One region of the Shinella sp. S4-D37 genome, then DNA from elsewhere that is predicted to be linked to it. Evidence: predicted binding sites of a transcription regulator. Region 1 holds the regulator's gene; each other region holds the start of a gene.

Region 1 (4,421 bases):
AGGAAGGCGGCACCGGCCTTTCCGGCGGCCAGCAGCAGCGCCTGTGCATCGCCCGCGCCGTGGCGGTCAGCCCGGAAGTCATCCTGATGGACGAGCCCTGCTCGGCGCTCGACCCGATCGCCACCGCCAAGGTCGAGGAGCTGATCCACGAGCTGCGCGCCAACTTCACCATCGTCATCGTGACGCACTCGATGCAGCAGGCGGCCCGCGTTTCGCAGCGCACCGCCATGTTCCACCTCGGCAACCTCGTGGAGGAGAACGACACCGACAAGATGTTCACCAACCCGGACGACCAGCGCACGCAGGACTACATCATGGGCCGCTTCGGCTGACGCCCCGTCTTACCTGAACCCGAGCGCATCAAGGACAAAGCCATGTCATCGACCCATATCGTCTCCATCTACGACGAAGAACTGAAGTACCTCTCCCGCCGCATCTCCGAAATGGGCGGCACCGCCGAGCAGATGGTCGCCGATTCCGTCCGCGCCCTCGTCACGACGGATGCGGCGCTGGCCCAGAAGGTCATCTCCGAGGACGTCATCCTCGACACGGCCGAACGCCAGATCAACGACAAGGCGATCGTCACCATCGCCAAGCGCCAGCCGATGGCCGCGGACCTGCGCGAGATCATGGGCGCGATCCGCATCGCCGCCGAGCTGGAGCGTGTCGGCGACCTCGGCAAGAACACCGCCAAGCGCGTCATCGCCGTGCAGAGCTCGGGCATGCCCCGCAAGCTCACCCGCGGCCTGGAGCATCTTGCCGAACTGGCGCTGATGCAGCTGAAGGAAGTGCTCGACGTCTACGCCACCCGCTCGATCGAGAAGGCGAAAGCCATCCGCGAGCGTGACGATGAGATCGACGCGATCTACACCTCGCTGTTCCGCGAACTCCTGACCTATATGATGGAAGACCCGCGTAACATCACGCCCTGCACGCATCTCCTGTTCTGCGCCAAGAACATCGAGCGTATCGGCGACCACGCGACCAACATCGCCGAAACCATCTACTACATGGCGACCGGCTCGCAGCCGGAGGGCGAGCGTCCGAAGGACGACACCTCGACCTCCGTTGTCGCGGCCGGCGTTGCCGACGCGTCCGAGTAAACAGAGTAGGGTTCAGCTTCATGGTGCCCAGAATTGCCGTCGTGGAAGACGAGGAGGCGCTTAGCGTCCTCCTCCGCTACAATCTGGAAGCGGAAGGTTTCGAGGTCGATACGATCCTCTCCGGTGACGAGGCCGAGATGCGCCTGCAGGAGCGCATGCCGGACCTCCTCATCCTCGACTGGATGCTTCCGGGCGTCTCCGGCATCGAACTGTGCCGGCGCCTGCGCCAGCGCCCGGAAACCGAGCGCCTGCCGATCATCATGCTGACGGCGCGCGGCGAGGAGAGCGAGCGGGTGCGCGGCCTTGCCACCGGCGCGGACGACTATGTCGTAAAGCCCTTCTCGACGCCGGAACTCGTCGCCCGCGTCAGGGCGATGCTGCGCCGGGCCAAGCCCGAGGTGGTTTCGACCGTGCTGCGCTGCGGCGATATCGAACTCGACCGCGAGACCCATCGGGTCCATCGCCGCACCCGCGAGGTCCGCCTCGGTCCGACGGAGTTCCGCCTGCTGGAGTTCCTGATGACTTCGCCTGGCCGCGTCTTCTCGCGCTCGCAGCTTCTCGACGGCGTCTGGGGGCACGACATCTATGTCGACGAGCGCACCGTCGACGTGCATGTCGGGCGCCTGCGCAAGGCGCTCAACTTCGCCAACATGCAGGACGTCATCCGTACGGTCCGCGGCGCCGGTTATTCGCTGGAAGCCTGAGCGAACGGGATTCCTCCCAAGGACGGAAATGGGCCCTCAGGGGCCTGTTTGCGTTCCGGGGTGCCGTCCGCCCCTCATCCCGCGTCCCAAACGAAAACAGGCCCTTCCGGGCCCGCATCGCATGTTCTGCCGTGGAAAACCTACCGCATCCGGCGGCGTTCGGCCGAGGGCTGGTAGGCGAGGCGCTGGTGGTAGGTGCAGTAGGGCGAGTTGTCCGGGGACTCGTTGCCGCAGAAATGGAAGTCGTCGTTGAGCGGGTCGCCGATCGGCCACTTGCAGGTGCGCTCGGTGAGTTGGGTCAGCTCCAGCCGCCGCGACATCGGCACGACCACGTTGTTGCCGTTGGCCGGAACCGGAAGGGTTTCGACCTGGGCTTCGAAATCGACGTCGATCTCTTCCTTGGCAATGGTGTTGCCGGTGGGACGGACGACGGCGCGGGCGGCGACGGGGCGGGCTGCGAAGGTCGACGGGCGCGGCGTCGCCGGGGCCGGACGCTTCGGGCGGGCCGCGGCCTGGGTGCCGCCGGCCTTGGCGCGGCCGGGCAGGTTCAGCCGGTGCACCTTGCCGATGACGGCGTTGCGGCTGACGCCGCCGAGCTGCGCCGCGATCTGGCTCGCGCTCAGGCCCTCGCTCCAGAGCTTCTTGAGTTTCTCAACGCGCTCGTCTGTCCAGTTCATGTTTTCGTCTCCGCTCGGCGCCCAGGATGCGGGAATCCCTCGTCGTGCTCCGGACGGGTCCGGAACCTGAGCGCCCTAACTCTCTTGCTGACTAGTTCCGCCGCATGCAGTCTAGTAATTGGTCCTTAACCTAGAGACCGGGGGACTCTGTGACAAGAGTCGCTGGAATCCGGGCGAATCGATTTCGGAGTTTTCCCCAACTTGCTGGTCGGGTGTGACTCGATAGAGACACCTTCCGTGCGCGCCGTGAATCCTCACCTTGCGGGATGTTCAGCGCCATTTCGGCCGCGATTTTGTTGACATCCCGGTACGAAATGCCGATAGTGCGGCATGCCGCCGAAAGGCGGCTTTTGGTTTTTCTAAAGGCTGGAAAAGTCAAGCCGCATTCCTGTTTTTCCGCATCTCTTTTCGGAGGATCCGCGCATGGCCGATGTCGCGCCGCTCTATGAAACCTACATGCGTGCGCCGCTCAGGTTCACGCGCGGGGAGGGCGTGTGGCTGATCGCCGAAGATGGCGAGCGATATCTCGATTTTGCCGCCGGCGTCGCCGTCAATTCGCTGGGCCATGCGCATCCCCATCTCGTCGCCGCGCTGAAGGACCAGGCCGACAAGGTCTGGCACCTGTCGAACCTCTACGAGGTCCCGGGCCAGGAAAGCCTCGGCCGCCGGCTGACGGAGGCCACCTTCGCCGACAAGGTGTTCTTCACCAATTCGGGCGCCGAGGCGCTGGAATGCGCGATCAAGACGGCCCGGCGCTACCATTTCGCCAAGGGCCATCCCGGCAAGTTCCATATCATCACCTTCGAAGGCGCCTTCCACGGCCGCACGATCGCGACGATCGCCGCCGGCGGACAGGAGAAGTATATCGAGGGCTTCGGTCCCAAGGCGCCGGGTTTCCTCAAGGTTCCCTTCGGCGATATCGCGGCCGTCAAGGATGCGATCACCGAGGAGACGGCCGGCATCCTGATCGAGCCGGTGCAGGGCGAGGGCGGGCTGCGCCCGGTCTCGAAGGAGTTCATGCAGGAGTTGCGCCAGCTCTGCGACGAATACGGCCTGCTGCTCATCCTGGACGAGGTGCAGACCGGCGTCGGCCGCACGGGGCGCCTCTTCGCCCATGAGCTGGCGGGGGTCGCGCCCGACATCATGGCGATCGCCAAGGGCATCGGCGGCGGCTTCCCGCTCGGCGTCTGCCTTGCCACGAACGAGGCGGCGGCCGGCATGGTCGCCGGCACGCACGGCTCCACCTATGGCGGCAATCCGCTCGCCATGGCCGTCGGCAACGCCGTGCTCGACGTGGTGCTGGAGGAGGGGTTCCTTCAACATGTGCGCGACGTCGCGCTCGTCTTCCGCCAGGGCCTTGCCGCGCTGAAGGATCGCTTCCCCGACGTCATCGAGGACGTGCGCGGCGAGGGCCTGATGCTCGGCATCAAGGCGAAGATCCCGGTCGCCGACCTCTTGAAGGGCGTGCGGGCGGAAAACCTGCTCGCCGTGCCGGCAGGCGACAACGTGCTGCGGCTGCTGCCGCCGCTGACCGTGACCGCGGAAGAGGCGCGCGAGGGACTTGCCCGCATCGAGCGCGCGGCGGAAAAACTCACGGCCGCCAAGGCCGCGTAAGCAGCGAACGGACAGACAGGACACATCATGGCCAAGCATTTTCTCGACCTTTCCGCCGTTTCGGAAAGCGATCTGCGCGTCATCATGGACGATGCGCACACGCGCAAGGCCGCCAGCAAGGCCGGCACCGAAGCCAAGCCCCTCGCCGGCAAGATGCTCGCGATGATCTTCGAGAAGCCCTCCACCCGAACCCGCGTCTCCTTCGACGTCGGCATGCGCCAGCTCGGCGGCGAGACGCTGTTCCTGTCGGGCACGGAAATGCAGCTCGGCCGCGCCGAGACGATCGGCGACACGGCCAAGGTGCTGTCGCGCTACGTCGATGC
Region 2 (4,421 bases), 620 kb from region 1:
CGGCCACCAGTCGCTGCTGGCGACGCGCATGCGCACGCACGACATCGCCCGCGTCGCCGGCACCTATGCGCGGGCGCTTCCGCAGCTCTTCTCGCTGGAATGTTGGGGCGGCGCCACCTTCGACGTCTCCATGCGGTTCCTGACGGAAGACCCGTGGGACCGCCTCGCCCGCATCCGCGAGGACGCGCCGAACCTGCTTCTCCAGATGCTGCTGCGCGGGGCGAACGGCGTCGGTTACAAGAACTATCCCGACAATGTCGTGAAGTATTTCGTCCGCCAGGCGGCGAAGGGCGGCATCGACGTCTTCCGCGTCTTCGACTGCCTGAACTGGGTCGACAACATGCGCGTCTCGATGGACGCGGTTGCAGAAGAGAACCGGATCTGCGAGGCGGCGATCTGCTATACCGGCGATCTCCTCAACTCCGCCCGTCCGAAGTATGACCTGAAATACTATACCGCGCTTGCGAGCGACCTGGAAAAGGCCGGCGCGCACATGATCGCGGTCAAGGACATGGCGGGCCTCCTGAAGCCGGCCGCCGCCCGCGTGCTCTTCAAGGCGCTGCGCGAGGCGACCGACCTGCCGATCCATTTCCACACCCATGACACGTCGGGCATTGCCGCCGCGACCGTCCTTGCCGCCGTCGAATCCGGCGTCGACGTGGTGGATGCCGCCATGGACGCGCTGTCGGGCAACACCTCCCAGCCCTGCCTCGGCTCGATCGTCGAGGCGCTGAAGGGTTCCGAACGCGATCCGGGCCTCGATCCGGAATGGATCCGCCGCATCTCCTTCTACTGGGAGGCCGTGCGCTTCCAGTACGCCGCCTTCGAGAGCGACCTCAAGGGGCCGGCCTCGGAGGTCTATCTCCACGAGATGCCCGGCGGCCAGTTCACCAATCTCAAGGAACAGGCCCGCTCGCTCGGCCTCGAGACCAAGTGGCACAAGGTCGCCCAGGCCTATGCCGACGCCAACCGGATGTTCGGCGACATCGTCAAGGTGACGCCGTCCTCCAAGGTGGTGGGCGACATGGCGCTGATGATGGTCTCCCAGGACCTCACCGTCGCCGATGTGGAGAACCCGGCGAAGGACGTCTCCTTCCCCGAATCCGTCGTCTCCATGCTGAAGGGCGACCTCGGCCAACCCCCGGGCGGGTGGCCGGCAGCACTCCAGAAGAAGGCGCTCAAGGGCGAGCAGGCCTATACCGCCGTGCCGGGCTCGCTGCTGCCGCCGGCCGATCTCGATGCCGAGCGCAAGGCCATCGAGGACAAGCTGGAGCGCAAGGTCGACGATTTCGAATTCGCCTCCTACCTGATGTACCCGAAGGTCTTTACCGACTACGCGCTGGCCGCCGATACCTACGGCCCGGTCAGCGTGCTGCCGACGCCGGCCTATTTCTACGGCCTTGCGCCGGGCGAGGAGCTCCAGCCGGAAATCGAGAGGGGCAAGTCGCTCGTCATCCTGCACCAGGCGAGGAGCGAGCCGGATGCGCAGGGCATGGTGAAGGTGTTCTTCGAGCTGAACGGCCAGCCGCGCCTCATCAAGGTACCGGACCGCAACCGCGCGGCCACCTCGGCCGTCCGCCGCAAGGCCGATACCGCCAATACCGCCCATCTCGGCGCGCCGATGCCGGGCGTCATCTCGACGGTCTCGGTCTCGGCCGGCCAACAGGTCAAGGCCGGCGACGTCCTGCTCTCCATCGAGGCCATGAAGATGGAGACGGCGCTGCATGCGGAAAAGGACGGCACGGTCTCCGAGGTGCTGGTCAAGGCCGGCGACCAGATCGACGCCAAGGACCTCCTCATCGTCTACGGCGCCTGAGCGGCTGAAAAACATGGATAAGGATGTGGGATGGGCGCGCCATTCCACATCCGTCTCTTGTCTTCGGACGATTTCGGAGGCAAAACCGGCGCTCGCTTTTCCCGAATTCTGTCATGAACCTGAGGCTTCCGTGAGCTTCGTCATCCGCACCGCCGCCCTTGGCGATATCTCCGCCTTCACCGAGATCTATCGCGACTCCGTGCTGAACGGGGTGGCGAGCTACGAGATCGACCCGCCGTCGCTCGACGAGATGGAGACGCGCTTCAAGGCGATCACCGACAAGGGCTATCCCTATATCGTGGCCGTCGAGCAGACCGGGCTCATCCTCGGCTATGCCTATGCATCAGCCTTCCGCACGCGGCCGGCCTATCGCTGGCTGGTGGAGGATTCGGTCTATCTGGCGCCGGAAGCGCGCGGCAAGGGTGTCGGCAAGGCGCTGCTGGCCGAACTGATCCGCCGCGCGACGGAACGCGGTTTCCGGCAGATGGTGGCCGTCATCGGCGGGGCGCACCCGGCCTCCATCGCCGTGCACAGCGCGGCGGGTTTCGAACACAGCGGCCGCATGACGGCGACCGGCTTCAAGCACGGCCGCTGGCTCGACACGGTGTTCATGCAGCGCGCGCTCGGCGAAGGTGCGGGAACCGAACCGTCGGCGACGGATTTTCCGGGAACGCTGGTGTAGAGCATTTCCAGCCGAAGCGTGATCGCTTCGCGTCGGACAATGCGGCAAAAACAAGAAGATAGAGCCGTTACGTCTCGACGAGGCGCAGCACCTTGTCGAAGACCTTCAGCACCTGCTTCAGCTCGTGGCCGCGCTTCAGGATGGTGCCGTGCGTGTTGATGACGCTGTAGGCGCCCTGCTTGGCGGCGAGCTTGGGGTTCTTCTCGATGCGGTAGAGCGGCATTTCGCCGGAGCGCTTGAAGACGGAGAACACCGCCCTGTCGCGCAGGTGGTCGATAGCGTAGTCGCGCCATTCCCCTTCACCGACCATGCGACCATAGACCCAGAGGATTGCGTCGAGTTCCCGTCGATGGAAGGTTACCGGCAAGGGATCCTTGTTGTTCCGGTAGTCCATGAGGTCGACCACGACGTTGGAAGCCTGCAAATCCGGCTGATCGGTCATCGAATCTCCGCGCTTCCTCCATGACGGCTCGATGACAGTGTGCCTGAGCGGTGTCGAAATGCAAGGCGGATGGTCGGCGCGGGCGTTTTCGCAAAAATCCGTCTCGCCGCAATTCAGACAAACAGACGCCCAAATTAAAAGCGAGAGTTCGGCCGTCGCAGCCTGTACCGGCCCGCTGCCTTGTGCGGGAAGCCGGCCTGTCCGGGAAGCGTCTGTCGAAGTCGCCCCTGTATTCCGTTGCCGGTGACTTCGTCCAGGTCCGGTCCGTCTTTCTTCGAACCCTCAAGCCCCAAGCCCCTCGAAGAAGCCGGACCGGACCTCCCCTGAACGCTTGCGCGCCCCGGGTTGTTCGTTTCTCCATGCTGTTTTCGCGCAGCCGCCTGCTGTCGCGCGAGGCGCTACCGCGACGCCTTGTCGCCGGTCAGTACCGTCGCGCCGAGGATGGCGCCGGGCGTATCGGCCGTGCGCATGCGCTGGAGCAGCACGGCGCAGCCGCCGGACTTCTTTTTCTTCTTCAGCATGTCGGCGGGCAGCACCAGATTGGTCTCCTTGCCCTCCCACATGCCGATCGTCTCCATGTCGGTGACGGCGTGCCAGTAGTTGACGGTCTTGCCGCGGTTCTCGCCCTTGTCGATGTTGATCGTGCGCTCGCGCTCGAAATAGGCGATGACGATATTGGCCTTGCCTTCGCCCGGGCCAACGCGGATGCGCAGTTCGTCGTTCTCCACCGCGACGTCGACCGGCACCCGGAGGCCCTTCTTCTCGCCGGGCATGGCGCTGAGCCGCGAACGGATGCCGCTGATGTCGGCGCCGTTGATGTGCTCGCGGCCGTTCAGCACGGCCTGCGGTGTGTAGACGCCGTTGCGGCCGAACATGCGGGCATAGGCATATTGCCGGTCGGTATTGTCCTTCGAGGCGAGCGTGTCCGCCCAGCCGAGATAGTTCCAGTAGTCGACATGGTAGGAGAGCGCGACGACCTCGCCCTCGCGCGCCAGCGCCTCTAGCGCCTTGTCGGCGGGCGGGCAGGACGAGCAGCCCTGGCTGGTGAACAGCTCGACGACGCCCTTGGGCCGAACGGTCTCGCCGGCATGGGCTGCATCGATACCCGCTCCCAGCGTCAGCAGGATCGCCAGACAGTGCGGAATGTGCGGTCTCGGCATGATCAATTCCAGTGGAGCGCCGACAACGGCCAGCCTTTCGAGCCCGTCATACGCGCTTGCCCTTTCAACAGGAAGTCACGATGGAGTGAGCTTCATAGCTGAGAAAAATGCTCCGGAAAATAGAAATGCCGGGGTTTGCAACCCCGGCATGAGACTGTTGATCAAATCCGCCCAACCTTCCCCGCCATCATGGTCGGACTTGGCCCGGCCATGACAGAGGTGGCCGGGGCACTGAAACCGATCAGGCGGCGAGGTCTCTGAGGACGGTTTGGAGGATGCCGCCGTTGTTCATGTACGTGACCTCGTCGAGGGTATCGATGC
Region 3 (4,421 bases), 730 kb from region 1:
ATCGTCATCCCGCTGCTCGCCACGCAGGCGGCGGATTTCCTGGAGAAGCTGCCGGGCTACGTCACCCAGTTGCAGGAGCTGGTGGCGAGCTTCAACCCCGATCTCCTGCCCACCTGGATCAGCAGCCAGATGGGCACGATCAAGCAGAGCTTCTCCTCCATCCTCGCCGAAGGCGCGGGCTTCCTCGGCACGGTGTTCAAGCAGCTGTGGAACTCCGGCATGGCGCTGGTCAACATCGTCTCGCTGTTCGTCATCACGCCCGTCGTCGCCTTCTATCTCCTGCTCGACTGGGACCGCATGATCGCCAAGGTGGACAGCTGGGTGCCGCGCGACCATGTCGCAAACGTGCGCCAGATCGCCGCCGAGATGGATGCCGCGATCGCCGGCTTCGTGCGCGGGCAGGGCTCCATCTGCATCATCCTCGGCCTGTTCTACGGCATCGGGCTCTCCTTCGCCGGACTCAATTTCGGCCTGCTGATCGGCCTCTTCGCCGGCCTCATCAGCTTTATCCCCTATGTCGGCTCGCTGGTCGGGCTGGTGCTGGCGGTGGGCGTCGCCGTCGTGCAGTTCTGGCCGGATTACTGGATGGTCGTGCTGGTCGCCGTCATCTTCTTCGCCGGCCAGTTCGTCGAGGGCAACATCCTGCAGCCCAAGCTCGTCGGCTCGCGCGTCGGCCTGCATCCGGTCTGGCTGATGTTCGCGCTGGTCGCCTTCGGCGCGCTGTTTGGCTTCGTCGGCCTGATGATCGCCGTGCCGGCCGCCGCCGCCGTCGGCGTGCTTGTCCGCTTCGGCCTCAAGCGCTACCTTGACAGCGATCTTTACTACGGGGCGAGCAAGCCCGTCCTGCTCGAAGAGAGCACGCCGGAAGAATGAACGGCAGCATATAGTATCCGAGTAGCACCATGACCTCGCGCAAGACCGCCGAACAGTTGCCGCTGGCCTTCGGGCACGACCCCGCGACGGGCCGGGAGGACCTGCTCGTCGCCGCGCCGGTCGATGCCGCCGTGGCGATGATCGACGCCTGGCCGCACTGGCCCTCGCCGGTGGTCGTCATCGCCGGGCCGGTCGGCTCGGGAAAGTCGCATCTCGCCGCCATCTGGCGCGAGCGGACGGGGGCGCAGATCATCGAGGCGAAGGCGGGCAGGGGCGCCGAACAGGCCGCGGAACGCGGGCCCGTGCTCATAGAGGACGCCGACCGCGCCGGCTTCGACGACCGCACGCTCTTCCACATCATCAACAATGTGCGCCAGAACGGCCATACGCTGATGATCACCAGCCGGCTCTGGCCGATGTCCTGGCCGGTCGAGCTGGCGGACCTGCGCTCGCGCCTGAAGGCGGCCACGGTGGTGGAGATCGGCGAGCCGGACGACGAACTGCTCTCGCAGGTCATCATAAAGCTCTTCGCCGACCGCCAGCTCTTCGTGGACGATCGGCTCGTCGCCTATATCGTCGCGCGCATGGAACGCTCGCTGGAGGCCGCCCAGACCCTCGTCGAGCGCCTCGACCGGCTGGCGCTCGCCCGCGGCAGCCGCATCACCCGCACGCTGGCGCAGGAGGTGCTGGGAGAAATGGTCGGCGGGGAGGAGTAGAGGGCGTATCCCGTGGCATCCCCCTCTGCCCGTAAATTCCACCTCCCCGGATTGACTGTCACAGTTCCGTCGTCAAACTGGGATAGGAGCCGGGTGACGGTCAAACGGGCGGAATGCGAAATGGATACAGCGACTTCGGACCTCTCTCAGGAAAAGCCCGCCGGCCGTGCGGCCCCGGAGGGCGTGACGGTCGACGTCGACGCCCTGATGGCAAGCCCCGAACGCTTCATCAACCGCGAATTCTCGTGGCTGCAGTTCAATCGCCGCGTCCTTGAAGAGACGCTGAACACCGCCCATCCGCTCTTGGAGCGCGTGCGCTTCCTGTCGATCTCGGCGGGCAATCTCGACGAGTTCTTCATGGTGCGCGTCGCCGGCCTCGAAGGCCAGGTGCGCCAGGGCGTCGGCATCCGCAGCCCCGACGGCAAGACCGCGGCCGAACAGCTCGACGATATCCTCAAGGAGATCGACAATCTCCAGATGGAGCAGCAGGCCTCGCTCGCCGTGCTCCAGCAATATCTCGCCAAGGAGGATATCCTCATCGTCAGGCCGACGGCGCTGTCCAGCGAGGACAAGGTCTGGCTGCAGCAGGAATTCACCCAGTCGATCTTCCCGGTCCTGACGCCGCTGTCGATCGACCCGGCCCACCCGTTCCCCTTCATCCCCAACCTCGGCTTCTCGATCGGCCTGCAACTGGAAAGCACGACGGGCAAGGAGCCGATGACGGCGCTGCTCCGCCTGCCGGTCGCGCTCGACCGCTTCATCCGCCTGCCCGATGCCAAGGGCGCGATCCGCTACATCACGCTGGAAGACGCCGTCGGCCTCTTCATCGGCAGGCTCTTTCCCGGCTACATCGTGCGCGGCTCGGGCACCTTCCGCATCATCCGCGACAGCGATATCGAAGTGGAGGAAGAGGCCGAAGACCTCGTGCGCTTCTTCGAGACGGCGCTGAAGCGCCGCCGCCGCGGCTCGGTGATCCGCATCGAGACCGATTCGGAAATGCCCGATACGCTGCGCCGCTTCGTCGTCGGCGAGCTGAACGTGCCCGACAACCGCGTCGCCGTCCTGCCCGGCCTGCTTGCCCTCAACACGCTGTCGGAAATCGCCAAGGCGCCGCGCAACGACCTGAGGTTCGAGCCCTACAATGCCCGATTTCCCGAGCGCGTCCGCGAGCACGCCGGAGACTGCTTCGCCGCCATCCGCGAAAAGGACATGGTCGTCCACCACCCCTACGAAAGCTTCGACGTGGTGGTCCAGTTCCTTCTCCAGGCTGCGCGCGATCCTGACGTCCTGGCGATAAAGCAGACGCTCTACCGCACCTCCAACGACAGCCCCATCGTGCGCGCGCTGATCGACGCGGCCGAGGCCGGCAAGTCGGTGACGGCGCTGGTGGAACTGAAGGCCCGCTTCGACGAGGAGGCGAACATCCGCTGGGCGCGCGACCTGGAGCGCGCCGGCGTGCAGGTCGTCTTCGGCTTCATCGAACTGAAGACCCATTCCAAGATGTCGATGGTCGTGCGCCGCGAGGAGGGCAGGCTTCGCACCTACTGCCATCTCGGCACCGGCAACTACCACCCGGTCACGGCGAAGATCTACACGGACCTGTCCTTCTTCACCTGCAACCCGACCATCGCCAGCGACATGGCGAACATCTTCAACTTCATCACCGGCTACGGCGAGCCGGAAGCCGGCATGAAGCTCGCCTTCTCGCCCTATACGCTACGCCCGCGCATCCTGCGCCACATCGAGGAGGAGATCGCCCACGCCAAGAACGGCGCGCCGGCGGCGATCTGGATGAAGATGAACTCGCTGGTCGATCCCGAGATCATCGACGCGCTCTACCGCGCGAGCCAGGCGGGCGTGGAGATCGACCTCGTCGTGCGCGGCATCTGCTGCCTGCGCCCGCAGGTTTCCGGCCTTTCCGACAACATCCATGTGAAATCCATCGTCGGGCGCTTCCTCGAACATTCCCGCATCTTCTGCTTCGGCAACGGCCACGGGCTTCCCTCGGACAAGGCGCTGGTCTATATAAGCTCCGCGGACATGATGCCGCGCAACCTGGACCGGCGAGTCGAGACACTCGTGCCCTTGATCAACCGGACGGTGCATGAGCAGGTTCTCTCGCAGATCATGCTGGGCAATCTCATCGATAACCAGCAGAGCTACGAGATTCTTGCGGACGGAACGTCCCGGCGCATGGAAGTGCAGCCCGGCGCCGAGCCGTTCAACGCTCAGCACTACTTCATGACCAATCCCAGCCTGTCGGGCCGGGGTGAGGCCCTGAAGTCCTCGGCACCCAAGGCGATCGCGGGCTGGAAAGGCCGGCGGAAGAAGTAAACTGGATATGCATGGTTGAGTCTGAAGCCCAGGGGCGTTTGCCTGGAATTGCCCCGGTGTCAGTCGTGGATATCGGTTCCAACTCGATTCGCCTCGTCATCTACGAGGGCATGAGCCGTTCGCCGGCCATCCTGTTCAACGAGAAGGTCATGTGCGGCCTCGGCAAGGGGCTCGCCAAGACCGGCCGCATGGACCCGGCGAGCGTCGAGCGGGCGCTGGCCGCCCTCCACCGCTTCAAGGCGCTCTCCTGGCAGGCGCGCGCCTCCACCATGTTCGCGCTGGCGACCGCCGCCGCGCGCGAGGCGCAGAACGGCCCCGATTTCATCCACCAGGCGGAAATGATCCTCCGCCAGAAGGTCCGCGTGCTGACCGGCGAGGAGGAGGCCTATTTCTCCGCGCTTGGCATCGTCAGCGGCTTTCACGATCCCGACGGCATCGTCGGCGACCTCGGCGGCGGCTCGCTGGAGCTGATCGACGTGGCGGGCGCCATGATCGACA

What was found. Region 1 encodes PhoB, which activates phosphate uptake and scavenging genes when phosphate is short. Its sites were predicted from a motif close to TGTCATNNANCTGTCAT; they were not measured.
Region 2: the regulator PhoB is predicted to act here: its motif matches at 2,961-2,977, upstream of AB3G45_RS26700 (DUF2794 domain-containing protein).
Region 3: the regulator PhoB is predicted to act here: its motif matches at 1,646-1,662, upstream of AB3G45_RS20100 (RNA degradosome polyphosphate kinase).

Annotation. Positions count from the first base shown of each region.
Region 1 covers NZ_JBFNXL010000005.1:3,298,850-3,303,270, reverse strand. The annotation lists gene pstB (phosphate ABC transporter ATP-binding protein PstB) at 1-332, shown strand, start outside; gene phoU (phosphate signaling complex protein PhoU) at 375-1,103, shown strand; gene phoB (phosphate regulon transcriptional regulator PhoB) at 1,124-1,807, shown strand; gene AB3G45_RS23680 (GcrA family cell cycle regulator) at 1,948-2,484, opposite strand; gene AB3G45_RS23675 (aspartate aminotransferase family protein) at 2,908-4,098, shown strand; gene argF (ornithine carbamoyltransferase) at 4,126-4,421, shown strand, end outside.
Region 2 covers NZ_JBFNXL010000005.1:3,919,256-3,923,676, reverse strand. The annotation lists gene pyc (pyruvate carboxylase) at 1-1,816, shown strand, start outside; gene AB3G45_RS26705 (N-acetyltransferase family protein) at 1,947-2,498, shown strand; gene AB3G45_RS26700 (DUF2794 domain-containing protein) at 2,566-2,940, opposite strand; gene AB3G45_RS26695 (DUF1223 domain-containing protein) at 3,339-4,100, opposite strand; gene acnA (aconitate hydratase AcnA) at 4,342-4,421, opposite strand, start outside.
Region 3 covers NZ_JBFNXL010000005.1:2,565,712-2,570,132, reverse strand. The annotation lists gene AB3G45_RS20110 (AI-2E family transporter) at 1-873, shown strand, start outside; gene hdaA (DnaA regulatory inactivator HdaA) at 903-1,589, shown strand; gene AB3G45_RS20100 (RNA degradosome polyphosphate kinase) at 1,710-3,923, shown strand; gene AB3G45_RS20095 (Ppx/GppA family phosphatase) at 3,935-4,421, shown strand, end outside.